DNA from 4 places in the Labrenzia sp. C1B70 genome. Region 4 is predicted to be linked to each of the others. Evidence: predicted binding sites of a transcription regulator. Region 4 holds the regulator's gene; each other region holds the start of a gene.
What was found. Region 4 encodes LexA, which represses DNA repair genes until DNA is damaged. Its sites were predicted from a motif close to TGTTCNNNNTGTGTTCNG; they were not measured.
Positions count from the first base shown of each region.

Region 1 (4,215 bases), 250 kb from region 4:
GTGGCAGGCTATCGCTTTCGGTGCTCGGGGCATCCGTCGTTTCAACGGGCTGGACATCAGGCTTCACCTCGGCGGACTTGATCTCCGACAATTCAGCCAGCGAAACCTTCTTCCAGCTGTCGGCCGTGTAATTGAGGTAGCGCGGCGCAGAGACCTTTGCGGTAACGACCTTCTTGCTAAGATCCTGTTGGCGCTCACGCTCTTGCTGTCGGCGATGCGCTTCCGGATTGAACAGACGCTGGAACAACCCCTGCGCGGAAGCAGGCTCAACCGAGACCAGGTTAAAACCGGAAAAAAGCACCGTCGCCATCAAGCCAGCCCTGAGGGACGTCCCCAGGACAGAACGTTTCGGTTTTTTCCCGGTACATTCGCTCAGTGCCATTGCATTCGCTCGCATTGTCTAAACCCGCTTTTTTTAAATCTTTTCGAACCTGACGCCTTGCCCAAGTCACCAGGGTTTTATTGCTTCCCTGCAAGGATCGAAGGCTGTTCGGCATATCCGCCGAGGATGTTCTACATCCGAGCGTGATATGGCAACGCAGTTACCGTGCAACCGGGCCCCGCGACCCGATTCCCGGAAACTGCGCCCGTAAACCGTTTGATACTATAACAGGGTTCATCAGATGGTTAAGGGGCGCCGTCCTACACAGGTTTGAAATCAGTCGACTGTGACGATTTTGCCTCGTTGCTGACAGTACAGCTGCCCACCATCACGGTGCCAGAAACGGCAGAACTGCGGCTGTTTGGAAAAACAACCTGGCGTGATTGGCATCACGCCACCTTCTTCATCAAAGGCGTATCTACGGCTTCACGAGTACGTGAGACATTACCGGAGAGCCAAATGCCGTTTCAATTCAATGTTGGTGACCATTCGTCACCGATCTGGAAATACACAAGTTTCAACTCTTCCCAGTATTCAAAGCTGAAATGGGCCAGAAACAAGCTTTTCAAGATGGTCAAGAACAACCCGGGATGTAATGCCTATTTCCGGACGCTGCCCAAGGGGCGAAGCTTGTCGGACATGATCAACGACAGCTCGATTTGGGTGAATTACGGACCGACCATTTCACCGCTACATGGGGAAATCCACGTTCCTTCCGGGGAAATCGCGGTTGGTGACCGGGCCTTTAAAATGGGCAGGTGGATGGTGCTGGCCACCATCATTCATGAATTCGCGCATCACAACGGCGCCCCGATTACGGGTGGCGACACACGCGCAGAAGAAGCCGTCTATCACTGCGGTCTCGGCAGTGCGAAGGAATATTACGACGGCGTTGATGACCCGAACACGCCTTACGACCCAAACGTCGGCGGTTGATCAACATACCCTGGTGCGCGGCCCCAAAGCATGGGACCGCACCCGGTAGCGCAGAAAAAGATCAGAACGGAATTTCGTCGTCCATGGGGCCGCCGCCGCCACCGCCACCGGACGGACCGCCGTAACCGCCACCGCTGCTGGAACCGCCGCCATAGCCACCACCGAAATTCCCGCCGGAACCGGAACCGCCGCCGCCGAAGCCACCTCCGCCACCGCCTTGTGAGTCATTGCCGTAATCGGGAAGACCGCCGGATGCACCGCCACCTTCGCCGCGGCCGTCAAGCATGGTCAGGTTGGAGTTGAAGCCCTGTAGCACGATCTCGGTGGAGTACCGGTCCTGACCGGACTGATCCTGCCATTTGCGGGTCTGAAGCTGGCCTTCGAGATAAACCTTTGATCCCTTGCGCAGATATTGCTCCGCAACTTTGCAAAGACCGTCGTTGAAGATCACGACGCGGTGCCACTCCGTCTTTTCACGACGCTCACCGGTGTTGCGGTCGCGCCAGGACTCCGACGTCGCAATCCGGAGATTGGCGATCGGGCGGCCATCCTGCGTACGGCGGATTTCCGGGTCTGCTCCCAGATTGCCGACCAAAATTACTTTGTTGACGCTGCCCGCCATACTGAACTCCTGTTTGTTTTTCGTTGACCCCGCCGACGATGTTCGTGTGCTTCTCCGGCACGTGTCGATAAACGGTCAACGTTGCAAGCTTTGCTGCTAGAAACAAGAACCCTAACGGCACGCCAACAGCTTCGCCGCTATTTTCGCCAGGCTTCACTCATTTTCCACAAGGCAACTCACAAACTGCCGCCTGGTTCATCCGCCTAAAATTCGAGCAAAGTCAACAGACACAATCCTTGATTGCGCCAAGTTACAATTTGCTCCACTTTTGTTCCAATCAAGCCCCGATTTTTCTGTCAGGACATTATCTCACGAACTGCGAGGTTTCGGTCACCTATTTCTGCTCGGCTCCTGACGCGGCAATCGTTAATGTACTTGTTTTGTTCTTACCATTTCTGTAAAAGCGATTCAATCAGGCCTCGCATCGACAAGTGCCTCCGGCACGATAATGAAAATGCCTCACTGGAAGCTCCGCCCGAAACTGCTATATCGGGGCAAACAGACATCATCGGCAATGGACCATCTTAGCGTATGCGAGAGCAACAATCGGCTTTGGGCGACGCATGCGGTCAGGAAGAACGACAATGAAGACAGCCAAGGGATCGCAGTCGGAAGAAGCCTGGAAGGCGGACCCAACACGGGTCATCAGCATCCGTGGCGCACGGGAGCATAATCTCAAGGGCGTCGATCTGGACCTGCCCCGCGACAAGTTGATTGTCATGACCGGCCTGTCTGGCTCAGGCAAGTCGTCACTCGCCTTCGACACCATATATGCAGAAGGACAGCGGCGGTACGTGGAAAGCCTGTCCGCCTACGCGCGCCAGTTCCTGGAAATGATGCAGAAACCGGACGTCGACCAGATCGACGGACTGTCGCCGGCAATCTCCATCGAACAGAAGACCACGTCCCGCAATCCGCGCTCCACGGTCGGAACGGTTACGGAAATCTACGATTACATGCGCCTTTTGTTTGCGCGTGTCGGCGTTCCCTATTCCCCCGCCACCGGTCTGCCGATCGAAAGCCAGACCGTCAGCCAGATGGTCGATCGCATTCTGGAGCTGGAAGAAGGTGCCCGCCTCTACCTGCTCGCGCCGATGGTTCGCGGCCGCAAGGGCGAGTACCGCAAGGAACTTGCCGAGCTGATGAAGAAGGGTTTCCAGCGCGTCAAGATCGACGGAACCTTCCATGAGATTTCCGAGGCCCCTGCCCTCGACAAGAAATTCAAGCACGATATCGACGTCGTCGTAGACCGTATCGTCGTGCGTGACGATATCTCCGGTCGGCTTGCAGATTCACTGGAAACGGCGCTGAAACTTGCCGATGGCATTGCAATTGCCGAATTTGCCGACAAGACCGACGAGAACGGCAACCCGGAACGGCTGATCTTTTCCGAAAAATTTGCCTGCCCGGTATCCGGCTTCACCATTCCGGAGATCGAGCCGCGTCTGTTCTCGTTCAACAATCCCTTCGGTGCCTGCCCCACTTGTGATGGCCTTGGAACAACACTCGCCTTCGAGGAAGACCTGGTTGTTCCTGACCACTCGCTTTCCTTGCGCGAAGGAGCTGTCCTGCCGTGGGCGAAGACAGGGTCGACATCACCTTATTATGCCCAGACGCTGGAAGCACTCTGCAGTCATTTCAAGGTGTCCATGGCAACGCCCTGGAAGGATCTTCCTTCGGAAGTGCGCGAGGCAATCCTTCATGGAACCGGCAATGCGAAGATTGAATTCGTCTATGATGACGGCGTCCGCAGCTACCGGACAGAGAAGACCTTTGAAGGTGTAATCGGCAATATCGAACGGCGGTGGCGCGAGACGGAATCCACCTGGGTTCGCGAGGAACTTGCAAGGTTTCAATCCGATCATGCCTGCCCGGCTTGCAGCGGGTTCCGTCTGAAGCCGGAAGCGCTTGCCGTCAAGATCGCCGGCAGGCATATCGGTCAGATCACCGAACATTCCATTCGCGATGCAAGCCTCTGGTTTGAAGCCCTGCCGGAGCAACTGAACGACAAACAGAGCGAAATCGCAGGCCGCATCCTGAAGGAAATTCGCGAGCGGCTGAAGTTCCTGAATGACGTTGGCCTTGAATATCTCACCTTGTCCCGGTCTTCCGGAACACTGTCAGGCGGCGAAAGCCAGCGTATCCGCCTCGCCTCGCAGATCGGCTCGGGGCTGACAGGAGTTCTCTATGTACTGGATGAGCCGTCCATTGGCCTTCATCAGCGCGACAACGCCCGTCTTCTGGAAACGCTGAAACACCTGCGCGATCTCGGCAA
Region 1 covers NZ_AXCE01000034.1:537,335-541,549, forward strand. Annotated here, with positions in the region: gene Q666_RS57010 (L,D-transpeptidase family protein) at 1-310, opposite strand, end outside; gene Q666_RS57015 (hypothetical protein) at 842-1,318, shown strand; gene Q666_RS57020 (single-stranded DNA-binding protein) at 1,380-1,940, opposite strand; gene uvrA (excinuclease ABC subunit UvrA) at 2,525-4,215, shown strand, end outside.
Region 1: uvrA (excinuclease ABC subunit UvrA) is a predicted target of LexA. The motif match lies at 2,311-2,328, and genes of this name have one in related genera.

Region 2 (4,215 bases), 290 kb from region 4:
TGCGTGCCCGGAAACCGGGCTTGCAGTCGGCTGACGTCATGGTAAGCTTTTTTCCATCATGGGATGACGCTCAGCCGACCAACATCCGCGACGGCGACATGCGGAACAGACACACCGGTAACGACTTCGATTGCCGGTCGTTCGGTCTTTACTGTCACCGCATGGTTGTTTTTCGGTCTGATTTTCGGTCTGGTTCTTGGGTCAGGCAGCGCGGCTCGGGCGCAAGACGTCTCTTGTACCTGCCGATACCAGGGCGAGAAATACGGCGTAGGTGAATCTATATGCCTGAAGAGCCCATCCGGGCTGCGAATGGCGACATGTGAAATGGTGCTGAACAACACGTCCTGGCAGATCAGCAACGCGCCTTGCCCACTGACCCAAATTCAAAGCCCTGCGATCGATAAATTCACGACCAGTCGTCCGACGACACCGGCTCATCCTTCGGTTGAAGTCCAATCATAAGATAAAGCGGATTTTCTGCAGCCCTGGCACTTTCCAGCTTCGAACCGGAGCAAGACATGACTTGGCTGTGCGAAACCCATTGCAGCCGATCACACGCACCTGGTGTTCAGATCGGGCTCTACGATCTTGAGGTTATTGTGCGGGCAACTGCTGTGCGGTGAGCACGTCCGGGCGATTTTGCTTCAACCATCCGTCAGCCATTGATCTGGCCATCTGCCTGACAGGCTCGGGCGAAACCGCGAAATACTGCTCGTGCATGGAATGAATCCAGCTGGCATCCGTCCCCTTGGCCTGTTCCCGGGCAACGGTCATCCACATCAGGCCGCGAGCTTTTTTCTTGTCCGACGTACCGAGTGCATAGAGCGTTTCACCAAGGCGTGCCTGGGCACCCACATGTCCCTTGAGCGCGGCAAGATTGTACCAACGAACGGCCATGCGGCTGTTGTTTTCCTGGTACATGCGGCCAAGTTCATACTGGGCATCGGCATCGCCGAAATAGGACGCGGCATGCGTGAAGATCTGACGGGCACGTGATTCATTCTTGGGCACAGCGCCGTCGATGCCGTTCAGATAGTAGGAACCGAGCGCAACGAAGGCGCTTGAGACGAAGGGAGCATCCGGTGCATCGGGGCGATCTTCCCCGTGCTCACGAACGATCTGACTGTAATATTCGAAAGCCTTGAGATCGTCTTCCTTGACGCCGTCGCCGGAGGCATACATTTCGCCCAGCTTCCAGGCGGCCATAGGCTGACCGTTTTCGGCGGCATACTGCAGCGACCCAAGCGCAGCGGCCTTGTCGCCGGAATAATATTGGCGGGCACCGGCCCGCAGTGCTTCAGACGGGGAAAGATCGTTCGGACCGATCGCCCGTGCAGGCGCCGGCTGACCGTCAAAGGCGGCCACGGGCCCTGTCAGGCCGATCAGGATCAACGCACCGAGCACGGTTCCGGCTCTTCCCATGCGTTGAAGCTTTGTGCTGTTCTTAGGCATCCCAGTCACACTATTATCCGTCGGCAACGAAACAGATCCCCGACGGACTTTCTTGTTTTTTGTCCGCGCCAAGCGCATTTGCTGTCTCTTCGGCCCCAAAGCATATGCCTGCGGGACCCACTGTTTCGGAGTGGCCTAAATTGGCCGATCATTTCGTCTTAAGTTGGGCCATACGACGCCGAAATAAGACCATTTCCTGACACTTTTGTCCGGACTGTGAACCACTTCAGGAGTTGATCCCGATCTGGTCGTCCCAGACATTAGCGTAACGGGTGACGGGCAAACATGGCCGAACAGGGGCAACGGCGGCAAACCGGGGCCCTGCAAATGACTCTGTCAGTAACTGTTGCGGAATTGGCACATATTGTGACCACCCCTCTCCCATTCAAGACCCTTATTTCAACACAGGCGGGTTGATGATGTGTTTCCAGATCGGATTTTTGGGTCCCGGGCTGTTGAAAACGGGGGCTTTTGGCCAATTACCTTTGCCGTTCTATCTTTGTCCTTCAAACTGAGACATGATTCGGTGTAGGTAACAGCGCTGAGTTTGTAAAAACTGTGACCCAAGACCCATCAGGCGATACGGAATGAGCGCAAAAGACGATCTGTTTGCAGGCAACGCGGCGGTCTCTGCCCCAATGACACAAGATGAGCCCGCCCCAGCTCCGCAAAAGCCGCGTCCCGTTGCGCCTGTCGCGGTCAGCGACGATTATTCAGCGGCCGACATCGAAGTTCTCGAAGGGCTCGAGCCGGTTCGGCGCCGGCCAGGCATGTATATCGGCGGCACTGACGAAAAGGCGTTGCATCACCTCTTTGCCGAAGTGATCGACAACTCCATGGATGAAGCGGTTGCCGGCCATGCGACGTGGATCGACGTGTCGCTTTCCAGCGATGGCTATCTGACGATCACCGACAACGGCCGCGGTATTCCTGTCGACCCTCACCCGAAGTTCAAGGACAAGTCCGCACTCGAAGTGATCATGACGACGCTGCATGCGGGCGGCAAGTTCGACAGCAAGGTCTATGAGACCTCTGGCGGTCTGCACGGTGTCGGCATTTCCGTGGTCAATGCGCTGTCAGAGGAACTGATTGTAGAGGTCGCACGCAGCCGCAAGCTCTATCGCCAGATTTTCCGCCGCGGTCACGCCCAGGGTCCTCTCGAGCTGGTTGGCGACACCCAGAACAGACGCGGGACCCAGGTCAGCTTCAAACCAGACGATCAAATCTTCGGCAAAGGCGCCAAATTTGTCCCGGCGCGCCTTTTGAAGATGGCACGGTCCAAGGCCTATCTCTTTGGCGGTGTCGAGATCCGCTGGCACTGCGCACCTGAATTGCTGTCTGAAAAGGACGAGACACCGGCTGAGGCCGTGTTTCACTTCCCCGGCGGTCTTCGTGACTTTCTCAACGAGAGACTGACCAAGGAACGCCGTGTCGTCGACGACGTGTTCTTCGGCCGCACCGACAACGCCGGCAAACATGGATCCGTGGAATGGGCAGTGAGCTGGTTTGCCGGCGACGGCTTTGTCAGTTCCTACTGCAACACCGTGCCGACACCGGAAGGCGGAACTCACGAAGCGGGTTTCCGATATGCCCTGCTGCGCGGCCTCAAGGCATATGGCGAACTGACAAACAACAAGAAGGCATCCATCATCACCGGCGATGATGTGATGACATCAGCCGGCGGAATGCTGTCCGTCTTCATCCGTGAGCCTGAATTCGTCGGCCAGACCAAAGACAAACTGGCGACCAACGAAGCCACGCGCATTGCGGAGACGGCTGTCCGAGATGCATTTGACCATTGGCTGACAGCCTCCCCCAACCAGGCAAACAAGCTTCTGGAGTGGGTGATCGATCGCGCGGATGAGCGCTTGCGCCGTCGCCAGGAAAAAGACGTCGCCCGCAAGACAGCCGTGCGCAAGCTGCGCCTCCCGGGCAAACTTGCCGACTGCTCGGCAAACCAGTCCGATGGCACCGAACTCTTCATCGTTGAGGGTGACTCGGCAGGTGGCTCGGCCAAACAGGCGCGCAACCGTTCCAACCAGGCCGTCTTGCCGTTGCGCGGCAAGATCCTGAACGTCGCAAACGCCGGCCGCGACAAACTCGTTGCCAACCAGCAGCTTGCCGATCTCATCCAGGCCCTTGGCTGCGGCACGCGCTCCCAATACCGGGAAAGTGACCTGCGGTACGAGAAGATCGTCATCATGACGGATGCTGACGTCGACGGTGCCCACATTGCATCACTTTTGATTACTTTCTTTTACCGCGAAATGCCGGAGCTAATCCGTGGCGGCCATCTCTTCCTGGCCGTGCCACCACTCTATCGTCTCAGCCAGGGGGGGAAGACCCTCTATGCACGCGACGATGCCCATAAAGACGAATTGATGGAGACCGTCTTCAAGGGTAAATCCAAGGTGGAAATCGGCCGTTTCAAGGGTTTGGGTGAAATGTTGCCGGCTCAGCTGAAGGAAACGACGATGGATCCGTCCAAGCGGACCATGCTGAAGGTCGTTGTCGAAGAAGAAGCTGTAACAGACACCAACGACACCGTTGAACGGCTGATGGGCAACAAGCCGGAAGCGCGCTTCCGGTTCATTCAGGACAACGCTGAATTCGCTGAGGATCTTGATATTTAGCCGCAACAGCAGGTATTTTGATCTATATCTTTTTTTGAAGAGGTTGGGCGGGCGTATATTTTTGCCCGCACTGCCTATTTGACCGGTCGGAAACGTAGCATGTTAAACCGGATGTATTCGATACTGGACA
Region 2 covers NZ_AXCE01000034.1:571,752-575,966, forward strand. Annotated here, with positions in the region: gene Q666_RS57160 (tetratricopeptide repeat protein) at 595-1,452, opposite strand; gene parE (DNA topoisomerase IV subunit B) at 2,040-4,085, shown strand; gene Q666_RS57170 (sulfotransferase family 2 domain-containing protein) at 4,185-4,215, shown strand, end outside.
Region 2: parE (DNA topoisomerase IV subunit B) is a predicted target of LexA. The motif match lies at 1,942-1,959, and genes of this name have one in related genera.

Region 3 (4,215 bases), on a different contig from region 4:
TGCTCGGCATCATCGAGCGAGAACATTGCGGCCCCTGGATCAACGGGCCTGCCTCCAAATGCCTTGGCGCCAATTGAATGCAGTTCCCTCATGTTTTCCAGTGCGTTTGTGCTTACGAAAACCTGCCCGCCTGGGCGCAAGACACGTCTCGCTTCACGCAAGGCTAATCTTGGATCCTCTACGTGGTAAAGGACGTGCAATAGCAGCACCGCGTCAAAGGTCTCATCTTGGTGCGGCAGGTCGATTGCATCTGCCACCTTTGCGCTGACGACCTCAATCTTCTCCACCGTCGCCAGATTCGCCGAAATCTCCTCAATCATGCCGGGAGAGGCATCTATAAGAGAAAGACGAAGTTCGTTCGGCAGACGGTCTGCCTGAGAACGCCATATCCAGCCAGGACCACACCCGACGTCCAATACATCCATTTCTGTTTGTAAGTTCAAATGCCCAATCAGCCAGCCAAACCAGCTAACGGTTGCATATTTCGCTTGAAACGAACCACGTGTCGCGAGATGGCGGGGCGTCGCGTAGTGGTGTTGAACTTCTTCACTTCGAGACGTGTCATTCATAAAAAGATACTACGCCAATTATGGGTCTTTATCCATGTTGGGCGCTGCGCAGGAACTTGAACTGCAATTGTCTTGAGCGGACGGTTGTTCTTGAACCGAACCATTGGTCGCATCGCGACTGCGGCAACAAAGTTGGCGCTCATCTGCCCCTGATAGGTCACGGAGTTCCAGGCAAGGCGCGTCGCCAGAGCCTAACCGACTGTAGGGGCTATATTAAAAGATATAGTCGTTGTGTTTCACACGTCTTTTGTCTTCGGGCACCCGGTTTATGTCCTGCATCGGGTCACGTTTTTTAAAGGCCTGAGATCTCGCGATCTTGAGATCCCAAGCCTCCAGGTTGTTTCGACTATTTAAACCCCACCCGACTTCCGCATTACGGCCTCTTCCTGGGCGCGCTGCTTGGCGGCGATCTTTTCCTTGATTTCGGAGAGATCGCCTTTAGGGGTTTTCGGGTTCCTGGGGTTGTTGGGGACCAGCTCAACGAGGACCGGATTGGGCGAGTGGTCGAGCGTGGCTCCCGAAACGCTGTCGACACCGACGCCGATAACGCCGCCGATCAGCACGTTGCCCGCCATGCCGGCGACGCCGCCGGGGGCAACCTTGGTGTTCACCTCGACGGTCTGGGTCTTGTAGCCTTCCTTGGAAACCGTAACGGTGAATTCCTGTTTGCGGGACACCTGGAGCGAGCAGGGGGACGTGTTGCAGGTGAGGCCGATGGACGTGGCGATCTGCGCTCCTTCCGGCGAAGCGTAGACCTTCACGATCTCATTGGTGCCGCGTGTCGCGGTGGCGCAAGCCGACAAGCCAAGCGCAAGCGCCAGGCACAACAGTTTGTTTGTTTTCATGTAAATAGCTTCCCAGCCGAGTGAAACGAAAGTGGCGTAGACCTAGCCGAACCGAAATTCTTTGCAAATCTGTTTTTCAAGGTACGGTTGAAATATGCGCTCACTGCCACCCGATATTCACGTGCGCTCCCTGCAAAACCAGCGGTTGTTCCTGATTTGATCCGGAAAACCCTAGCCCGTCCCGGGGCATGTTGGGTCGCACTCAAATACTTCCATGGAGCTAATGTATGCTGTGAGACGACGCACATAGAGCAATCTGGTGATAGGTCGTCGTTTGTCTACGGCTATCAGTGTAGGCGCCGGTGATTCTGCACGATCGCGGAATCACGGGATGTTCCGAGCAATAGATTACGCTAGGTAAGTTCTAAAATCGATAAGTGAGAACATATTGGAAACAAACAGCCATTTTCATTTTAATACCAATCGGTTTTGCCGACTTGTCAAATGAGAACAAAATGTGTACAAAGGCTCTCATTGAAACGGCGCGTCCATCGTGGAATAAGGAGCGTAAGCCATGTCGCAAAGTACACTTCGTCTCGTAGAAAGCAGCCAGATGGATAAGACAAAAGCGCTGGACGCAGCGCTCAGCCAAATCGAACGCGCCTTCGGCAAAGGTTCCATCATGAAGATGGGCCAGGGCCAGGTGGTTGAGGTGCAAGCCGTCTCGACCGGGTCTCTCGGACTTGATATCGCGCTCGGGATCGGCGGTCTGCCGCGCGGCCGTATCGTCGAGATCTACGGGCCGGAGTCTTCAGGTAAAACCACGCTTGCCCTGCATGCGGTTGCCGAAGCCCAGAAGACCGGTGGTATCTGCGCCTTTGTCGATGCGGAGCACGCGCTGGACCCGATCTATGCACGCAAGCTTGGCGTCGATATCGACAATCTGCTGATCTCCCAGCCGGACGCTGGTGAACAGGCACTTGAAATTGCCGATACGCTGGTGCGCTCCGGCGCCATCGATGTTCTGGTCATCGACTCGGTCGCCGCGCTGACGCCGAAGGCCGAACTCGAAGGCGAGATGGGCGACAGTCTGCCGGGTATGCAGGCCCGTCTGATGAGCCAGGCTCTTCGCAAGCTGACTGCGTCGATTTCCAAGTCGAAGTGCATGGTGATCTTCATCAACCAAATCCGCATGAAGATCGGCGTCATGTTCGGTTCTCCGGAAACCACGACCGGCGGTAACGCGCTCAAGTTCTATGCTTCTGTCCGCCTCGATATCCGCCGTATCGGTGCGATCAAGGACCGGGACGAAGTCGTCGGCAACCAGACCCGCGTGAAAGTCGTCAAGAACAAGCTTGCGCCTCCTTTCCGTCAGGTGGAATTCGACATCGTCTATGGTGAAGGGGTGTCCAAGACCGGCGAACTCATTGACCTGGGCGTCAAGGGCAACATCGTTGAAAAGTCGGGTGCCTGGTTCTCCTACAACAGCCAGCGTCTTGGCCAGGGCCGGGAAAACGCCAAGCAGTTTCTGAAGGACAATCCGGAAATTGCCGATGAAATCGAACTGGCGATCCGCCAGAACGCCGGCTTGATCGCCGATGCGATCATTGATCCGGACGCTGCATCGGAAGAAGCCGAGGACTGATCCTCAGCTTCCGGTTAGCGCTTACAAGAGCTCCGGACGTTTGTCCGGTCTTCCAAGGGCCTCCTTCCGCACTCCGGAAGGGGGTCTTTTGCATTTCGGGTCCCGCAACGAAGCGAAATTGGAAGAGGTCAGATCCCGTCGGAGCAGTTGTCCTGCGCGTGAGGGCAGCCTTCATTCCGGAAATCGCCTGTTTCCCGGCAGCTTTCCGTTGGGTCGGGTCCGTGCAACCGCTGGACAGGGTTGGAGGTGAAAGTTAAAAGGCTGTTCCGGCGCGGATCGGCGACCCAGATCCAGCGCCTTCAAGATTTACAACAGGCCCTCATATGCGGGGCTGTGACCGATGCGAGATCCGAATGACCGGCGTAAATGAAATCCGCTCTGCCTTTCTGGACTATTTCAAGACAAACGGCCACGAAGTGGTCGAGTCCGGGCCGCTGGTGCCGCGTAACGATCCGACCCTGATGTTTGCGAACGCGGGCATGAACCAGTTCAAGAACGTGTTCACCGGCCTGGAAAAGCGCGACTATTCCCGTGCGGTCACGGCACAGAAATGCGTTCGCGCCGGCGGCAAGCACAACGACCTGGATAACGTCGGTTACACCGCACGCCACCACACTTTCTTCGAGATGCTGGGCAACTTCTCCTTTGGTGACTATTTCAAGGACCGTGCGATCGAACTGGCCTGGAACCTCGTCAACAAGGAATTCGGCCTGCCGAAGGACAAGCTGCTGGTAACCGTCTTTGCCGAAGACGATCAGGCGTTCGATCTCTGGAAGAAGATCGCTGGTCTCAGTGAAGACCGGATTATCCGTATCGCGACGTCGGACAATTTCTGGTCCATGGGCGATACCGGTCCGTGCGGCCCGTGTTCCGAAATCTTCTACGACCATGGCGACCACATCTGGGGCGGCCCTCCGGGCTCTGCGGAAGAAGATGGCGACCGGTTCATCGAGATCTGGAACCTCGTCTTCATGCAGTACGAACAGACGCCGGAAAAGCGTCTCGACCTGCCGCGGCCGTCCATCGACACCGGCATGGGCATCGAACGGATCGCCGCTGTCATGCAGGGCGTCCACAACAACTACGACATCGACCTCTTCAGGGCGCTGATCGCGGCGTCCGTCAACGCAACAGGTGTGGAAGCGGAAGGCGAAGCCACCGGCAGCCACCGCGTGATTGCCGACCATCTGCGCTCCACGAGCTTCCTGATTGCCGA
Region 3 covers NZ_AXCE01000012.1:369,002-373,216, reverse strand. Annotated here, with positions in the region: gene Q666_RS64925 (methyltransferase domain-containing protein) at 1-569, opposite strand, end outside; gene Q666_RS50005 (hypothetical protein) at 920-1,414, opposite strand; gene recA (recombinase RecA) at 1,929-2,999, shown strand; gene alaS (alanine--tRNA ligase) at 3,353-4,215, shown strand, end outside.
Region 3: recA (recombinase RecA) is a predicted target of LexA. The motif match lies at 1,794-1,811, and genes of this name have one in related genera.

Region 4 (4,215 bases):
TTTCTGGTGGCTCCAACGTCTACCCGAAGGAAGTCGAGGAAGTGCTGCTTACACATCCGGATATTTCCGAGGTCGCAATTCTCGGCATTCCGGACAGGCAATGGGGCGAAGTTGGCCTAGCCGTTTGTGTGGCTGCCCCAGACAAGTCACCCGACCCTCAGGAACTCAGCGACTATCTGAACGGCAAGATCGCCCGCTACAAGATGCCTGCACGTTATCTCTTCATTCCCGCAATGCCGACAAGTGCCTATGGCAAGATCACCAAGAAACTGGTGCGGGAGCATTTGACCGAGAAAGGCCTGTTGTGAGACGGCCCGCCCCCAGGTCTCTGTCCGACATTCGTCATCCCGGCCCTTCTGCCATCAATCGGCTCCCACATGCCAGATGTCTGGCGAAACCATTGGAAATCTCCCTGGCAGAGCAAACTCCCTTGCTGGAGGCGCTGGGCCGCTTCGCCACGCACCAAGGACTGAGCTCCGCCGTTCTCGATCTTTCCGGGCTGATGCTCGAAGCGTTCGACTTTGTGATGCCTGCCTGTGCAATCGATGACCGACATGCAGCCTGGTACAGCGACACGCACTCCTCGAAAGGCGCAACGCTGGAGTCCGCAGTTGCCATTCTCGGGATACGAGATGGTGAATGGTTCGCTCATGTACACGCTTATTGGCACGAGGAAGAAGTCGAGCACCTTGGCCACTTACTGCCGCATACGCTGAAGGTTGCGCATCAGGGGGCCATCAAAGGGTACGGCCTGCAAGGCGCAGCGTTCGTGGCATCGCTGGATCCGGAAACCGAATTCACGCTGTTTCGTGTGCAACAGGATGACGAACAGTCACGGACAACCGACTACAATGCGCTTATCACCACACTCGCTCCGTTTGCCGACCTGACGGACAGCATCCAAGAACTTGCAAAAGAGCTGAAAGCACCCTCCTACGAAGTCTATGGACTGGGCAGTCTGGCCGGAGCAGCGTTCCGCGACGCCCAGCCGATGACAGGTCTGATCTCCGAGATACTCCTGACTGAAAACGCTGGCGCGAAACCGGAGCAAGAGCTTTGCGTCCCAATCCGCGCCGTTGATCTCGAAGGTGGACTACATCGGGGCACTCTCACCGCTGGTGGCGCGCCGACTTTGATCACCTGTGAACTGCTGATCCTGACCGGATCGAAGGACGACCTAAATCCAATATCGGAGACGGATTGAATACGGCAACTTGTTCGAAGCCAAGAACAGTAAGAGAACATTTACCCTTGCAGAACACAATGAGAACAGGTACCATGTTCTTGATTTGTACCAGATGTTTTCTCGGTCAGGGGACGCCTACATGCTGACGCGCAAGCAGTACGAACTGCTCATGTTCATTCACGAAAGACTGAAAGAAACCGGTGTGCCGCCGTCTTTCGACGAAATGAAGGACGCGCTCGACCTGCGCTCCAAGTCCGGCATTCACCGCCTGATCACCGCGCTTGAAGAACGTGGCTTCATCCGGCGCCTGCCGAACCGGGCCAGAGCCATGGAAGTTGTTCGTCTTCCGGACTCCATCGCACCCGGCCTGGGCGCTCCACGGCCAAGAGGCAGCTTCTCACCTGAAGTCATTGAAGGCTCACTCGGCAAACCGGAGCCGGAAAAAGCTGCACCGGTGCCGGTGTCCAGTGTTACGGAAATTCCCGTCATGGGCCGCATTGCAGCCGGTGTGCCCATCGAGGCCATTCAAACACACAGCCATTCCATCACAGTGCCGCAGGACCTGCTTGGTCGCGGGGAACACTACGCGCTGGAGGTTCGTGGCGATTCCATGATTGAGGCGGGCATTCTGGACGGTGATACCGTTCTTATCCGTCGGACCGACAGTGCCGACAGTGGCGACATCGTTGTTGCACTCGTGGACGATGAAGAAGCCACCTTGAAACGGCTGCGCAAGAAAGGCGCTTCCATCGCTCTTGAAGCAGCCAACCCGGCATATGAAACCAGGATCTTCGGTCCCGGCCGCGTTCGTGTTCAGGGCCGCCTCGTTGCCCTGTTTCGTCAGTATTGACCAGTCACTCCTCTGCGCGCGCTTCGGCCACCGAGGCGCGCTCGGCTAGACGCAGGCTGTCTCTCGTTACCGTTCCCTGCTGATGCCAGGGGCGCGGTGGGTCAGGGATGGCAAACTTCAGTTTCTCGATTTTCAGATTTTCGTTTGGCGGATGGCCCGGTCCACTGGCACCGCTCGTAGCATTCGCGGCCTCGCTGAAATCACCGGGCGATAGCCAGATGGAGACGGCACCACGTTCGGTGCGCGTACCGCGATCCAGAACGAGGGCTGCACCGCAGCTCTCCGGAGCGACAAGATCGGTCACGACCAAATCGGCATATCGGCAATCCAGCTGAAACGCTTCAAATGTCTTTGGCTGCGCGATTGCAAGAAACGATTGCCTGCTATCCAGCCGTTCTGCGTCCTCTGAATTGACGTAGGCCCTGATGACACAACCGTCGTCATCGCAATTTCTTTGAGGCGATTTCATCTTGCGCGACAAGATCGCATCATTCCTCACTCCTTCCGACTGCAGCCAGAGATCACTTGCAAACGATCTCCCCCTTGCTGCGTAACGCAAAGTTCCCGTTTCATCGCGGGCAGCTATTCGAGAGCCGCTTGCAGCAATCTGGATATCCGGAGGCCGGCTGGTGAGAACAATCAATATTCCTGCGACGAGAGGCACTCCTGCGAGCACACGCTTTCTGCCAGGCACCAACAATCCGGCAAATAATGCTGATAGCAACAGCAATGCTGCAGCCCCGTCGAGCCTTCCGGAAGTTCCGCTGCCGGCATCAAGGGCTGCGGTAAAGGAAGCAACCTTCAACAGAAGTGAAACTCCGAAAGACATGACAGCCAGAGGGAGAGCTGCAAGGCCGAAGGGCATCAGAACGAATGCAAGTACTCCCATCGGCATCACAACAAGTGAAAACACCGGCATTCCCAGCAAGTTGCCGACAAGGCCATAGGGCGCGATGCGGCTGAAGTGATGAGCGCCTATTATGCCGGTCGCCAGCCCTGCGACCAATGCGGTGACGAACAGCCCTGCAACCCACTTGCCGAGGTAAAGACAAGTCGCCATGCCCCATCCGGACACTCTTTCACCAGACAGGGAACGATCTCGCTGCCGCCACAGGTCATATACGGCGACCAGGCAGATCACGGCAGCGAAGGACATCTGGAAGCCGGGGAAAAACAACCGCTCAGGAGCAATCAGCAAGAGTACGAGGCCAGCCAACGCTACGCTTCGCAGGGTTAGGCCGCGTCGCCCCACCAGAATTCCGACAAAGACAATCGCGATCATCAGGAACGATCGTTGCGTCGCAACCGCACCACCGGACAGAAGCAGATAAATAACGGCAGCACCAAGGGCTGAAAGCGCGGCCCACTTGTGCACTGGCCACCTGAGCGTCAGGACCGGCACCAAGCAAAAGAGCACTAAGACCGCGCCATAGGCGCCGCCGGCAAAGAGCGCCATATGCAGTCCAGAAATTGCAAGAATGTGAGCCAGTCCGGCGGCCCGCAAAATCTCTTCCTGCTCTTCGGTTATTCCGCTGCGGTCTCCAACCAGAAGAGCAACGATCAGTGCGGTTTCCGGCCCTTCCGAAAGATTGCTCCTGATACGCTCCGCGAGGTCTATTCGAAGCTTGGCAACGGCAACGGCAGGGCGAAATTCATTTCCAGCCTCCTCAGTCTCGATGACCTCGGGGGACCCGAAACTGAAACCCGTCGCACCTATCTGCTGAAAGAAGGCCCGGAAGGAATAATCGTATCCTCCTGGAAAGACGGGACCCGCGGGGGGAAACAGCCGCGCACTGACGCTCACGGTGCGCCCCACTTCAATGTCGCCTCCCGCCGGAACGCGCAAGCGCACCTTGGCGGGAAACTCGCCCTCCTCGACAGGGGAATTATATACTTGACGTACTAAACTTGATTTCCTATATTGGAATCAAGGAGATACCGTCATGGATGAGAATACTGCAAATGCACTAGCCCAAGCACGCGGAGCCCAAGCCGTCCTGATGGGGCTTCTTCACGTCCTCAAGGCGAATGGTCAGATTGAACTCATCGAAAAAACTTTTGAGATCGCTGGGGAAACTTTCGTCGTTGCAAGCATGAGCAAAGACGAAGCCCTCCGCGCTCAGGCAACCGCAGTCCTTCAGGTGATTGACCACATGCGGCAAACGCTGGTCGGCCATCA
Region 4 covers NZ_AXCE01000034.1:283,193-287,407, reverse strand. Annotated here, with positions in the region: gene Q666_RS55930 (acyl-CoA synthetase) at 1-308, shown strand, start outside; gene Q666_RS55925 (hypothetical protein) at 401-1,204, shown strand; gene lexA (transcriptional repressor LexA) at 1,326-2,036, shown strand; gene Q666_RS55915 (ComEC/Rec2 family competence protein) at 2,041-3,840, opposite strand; gene Q666_RS55910 (hypothetical protein) at 3,980-4,215, shown strand, end outside.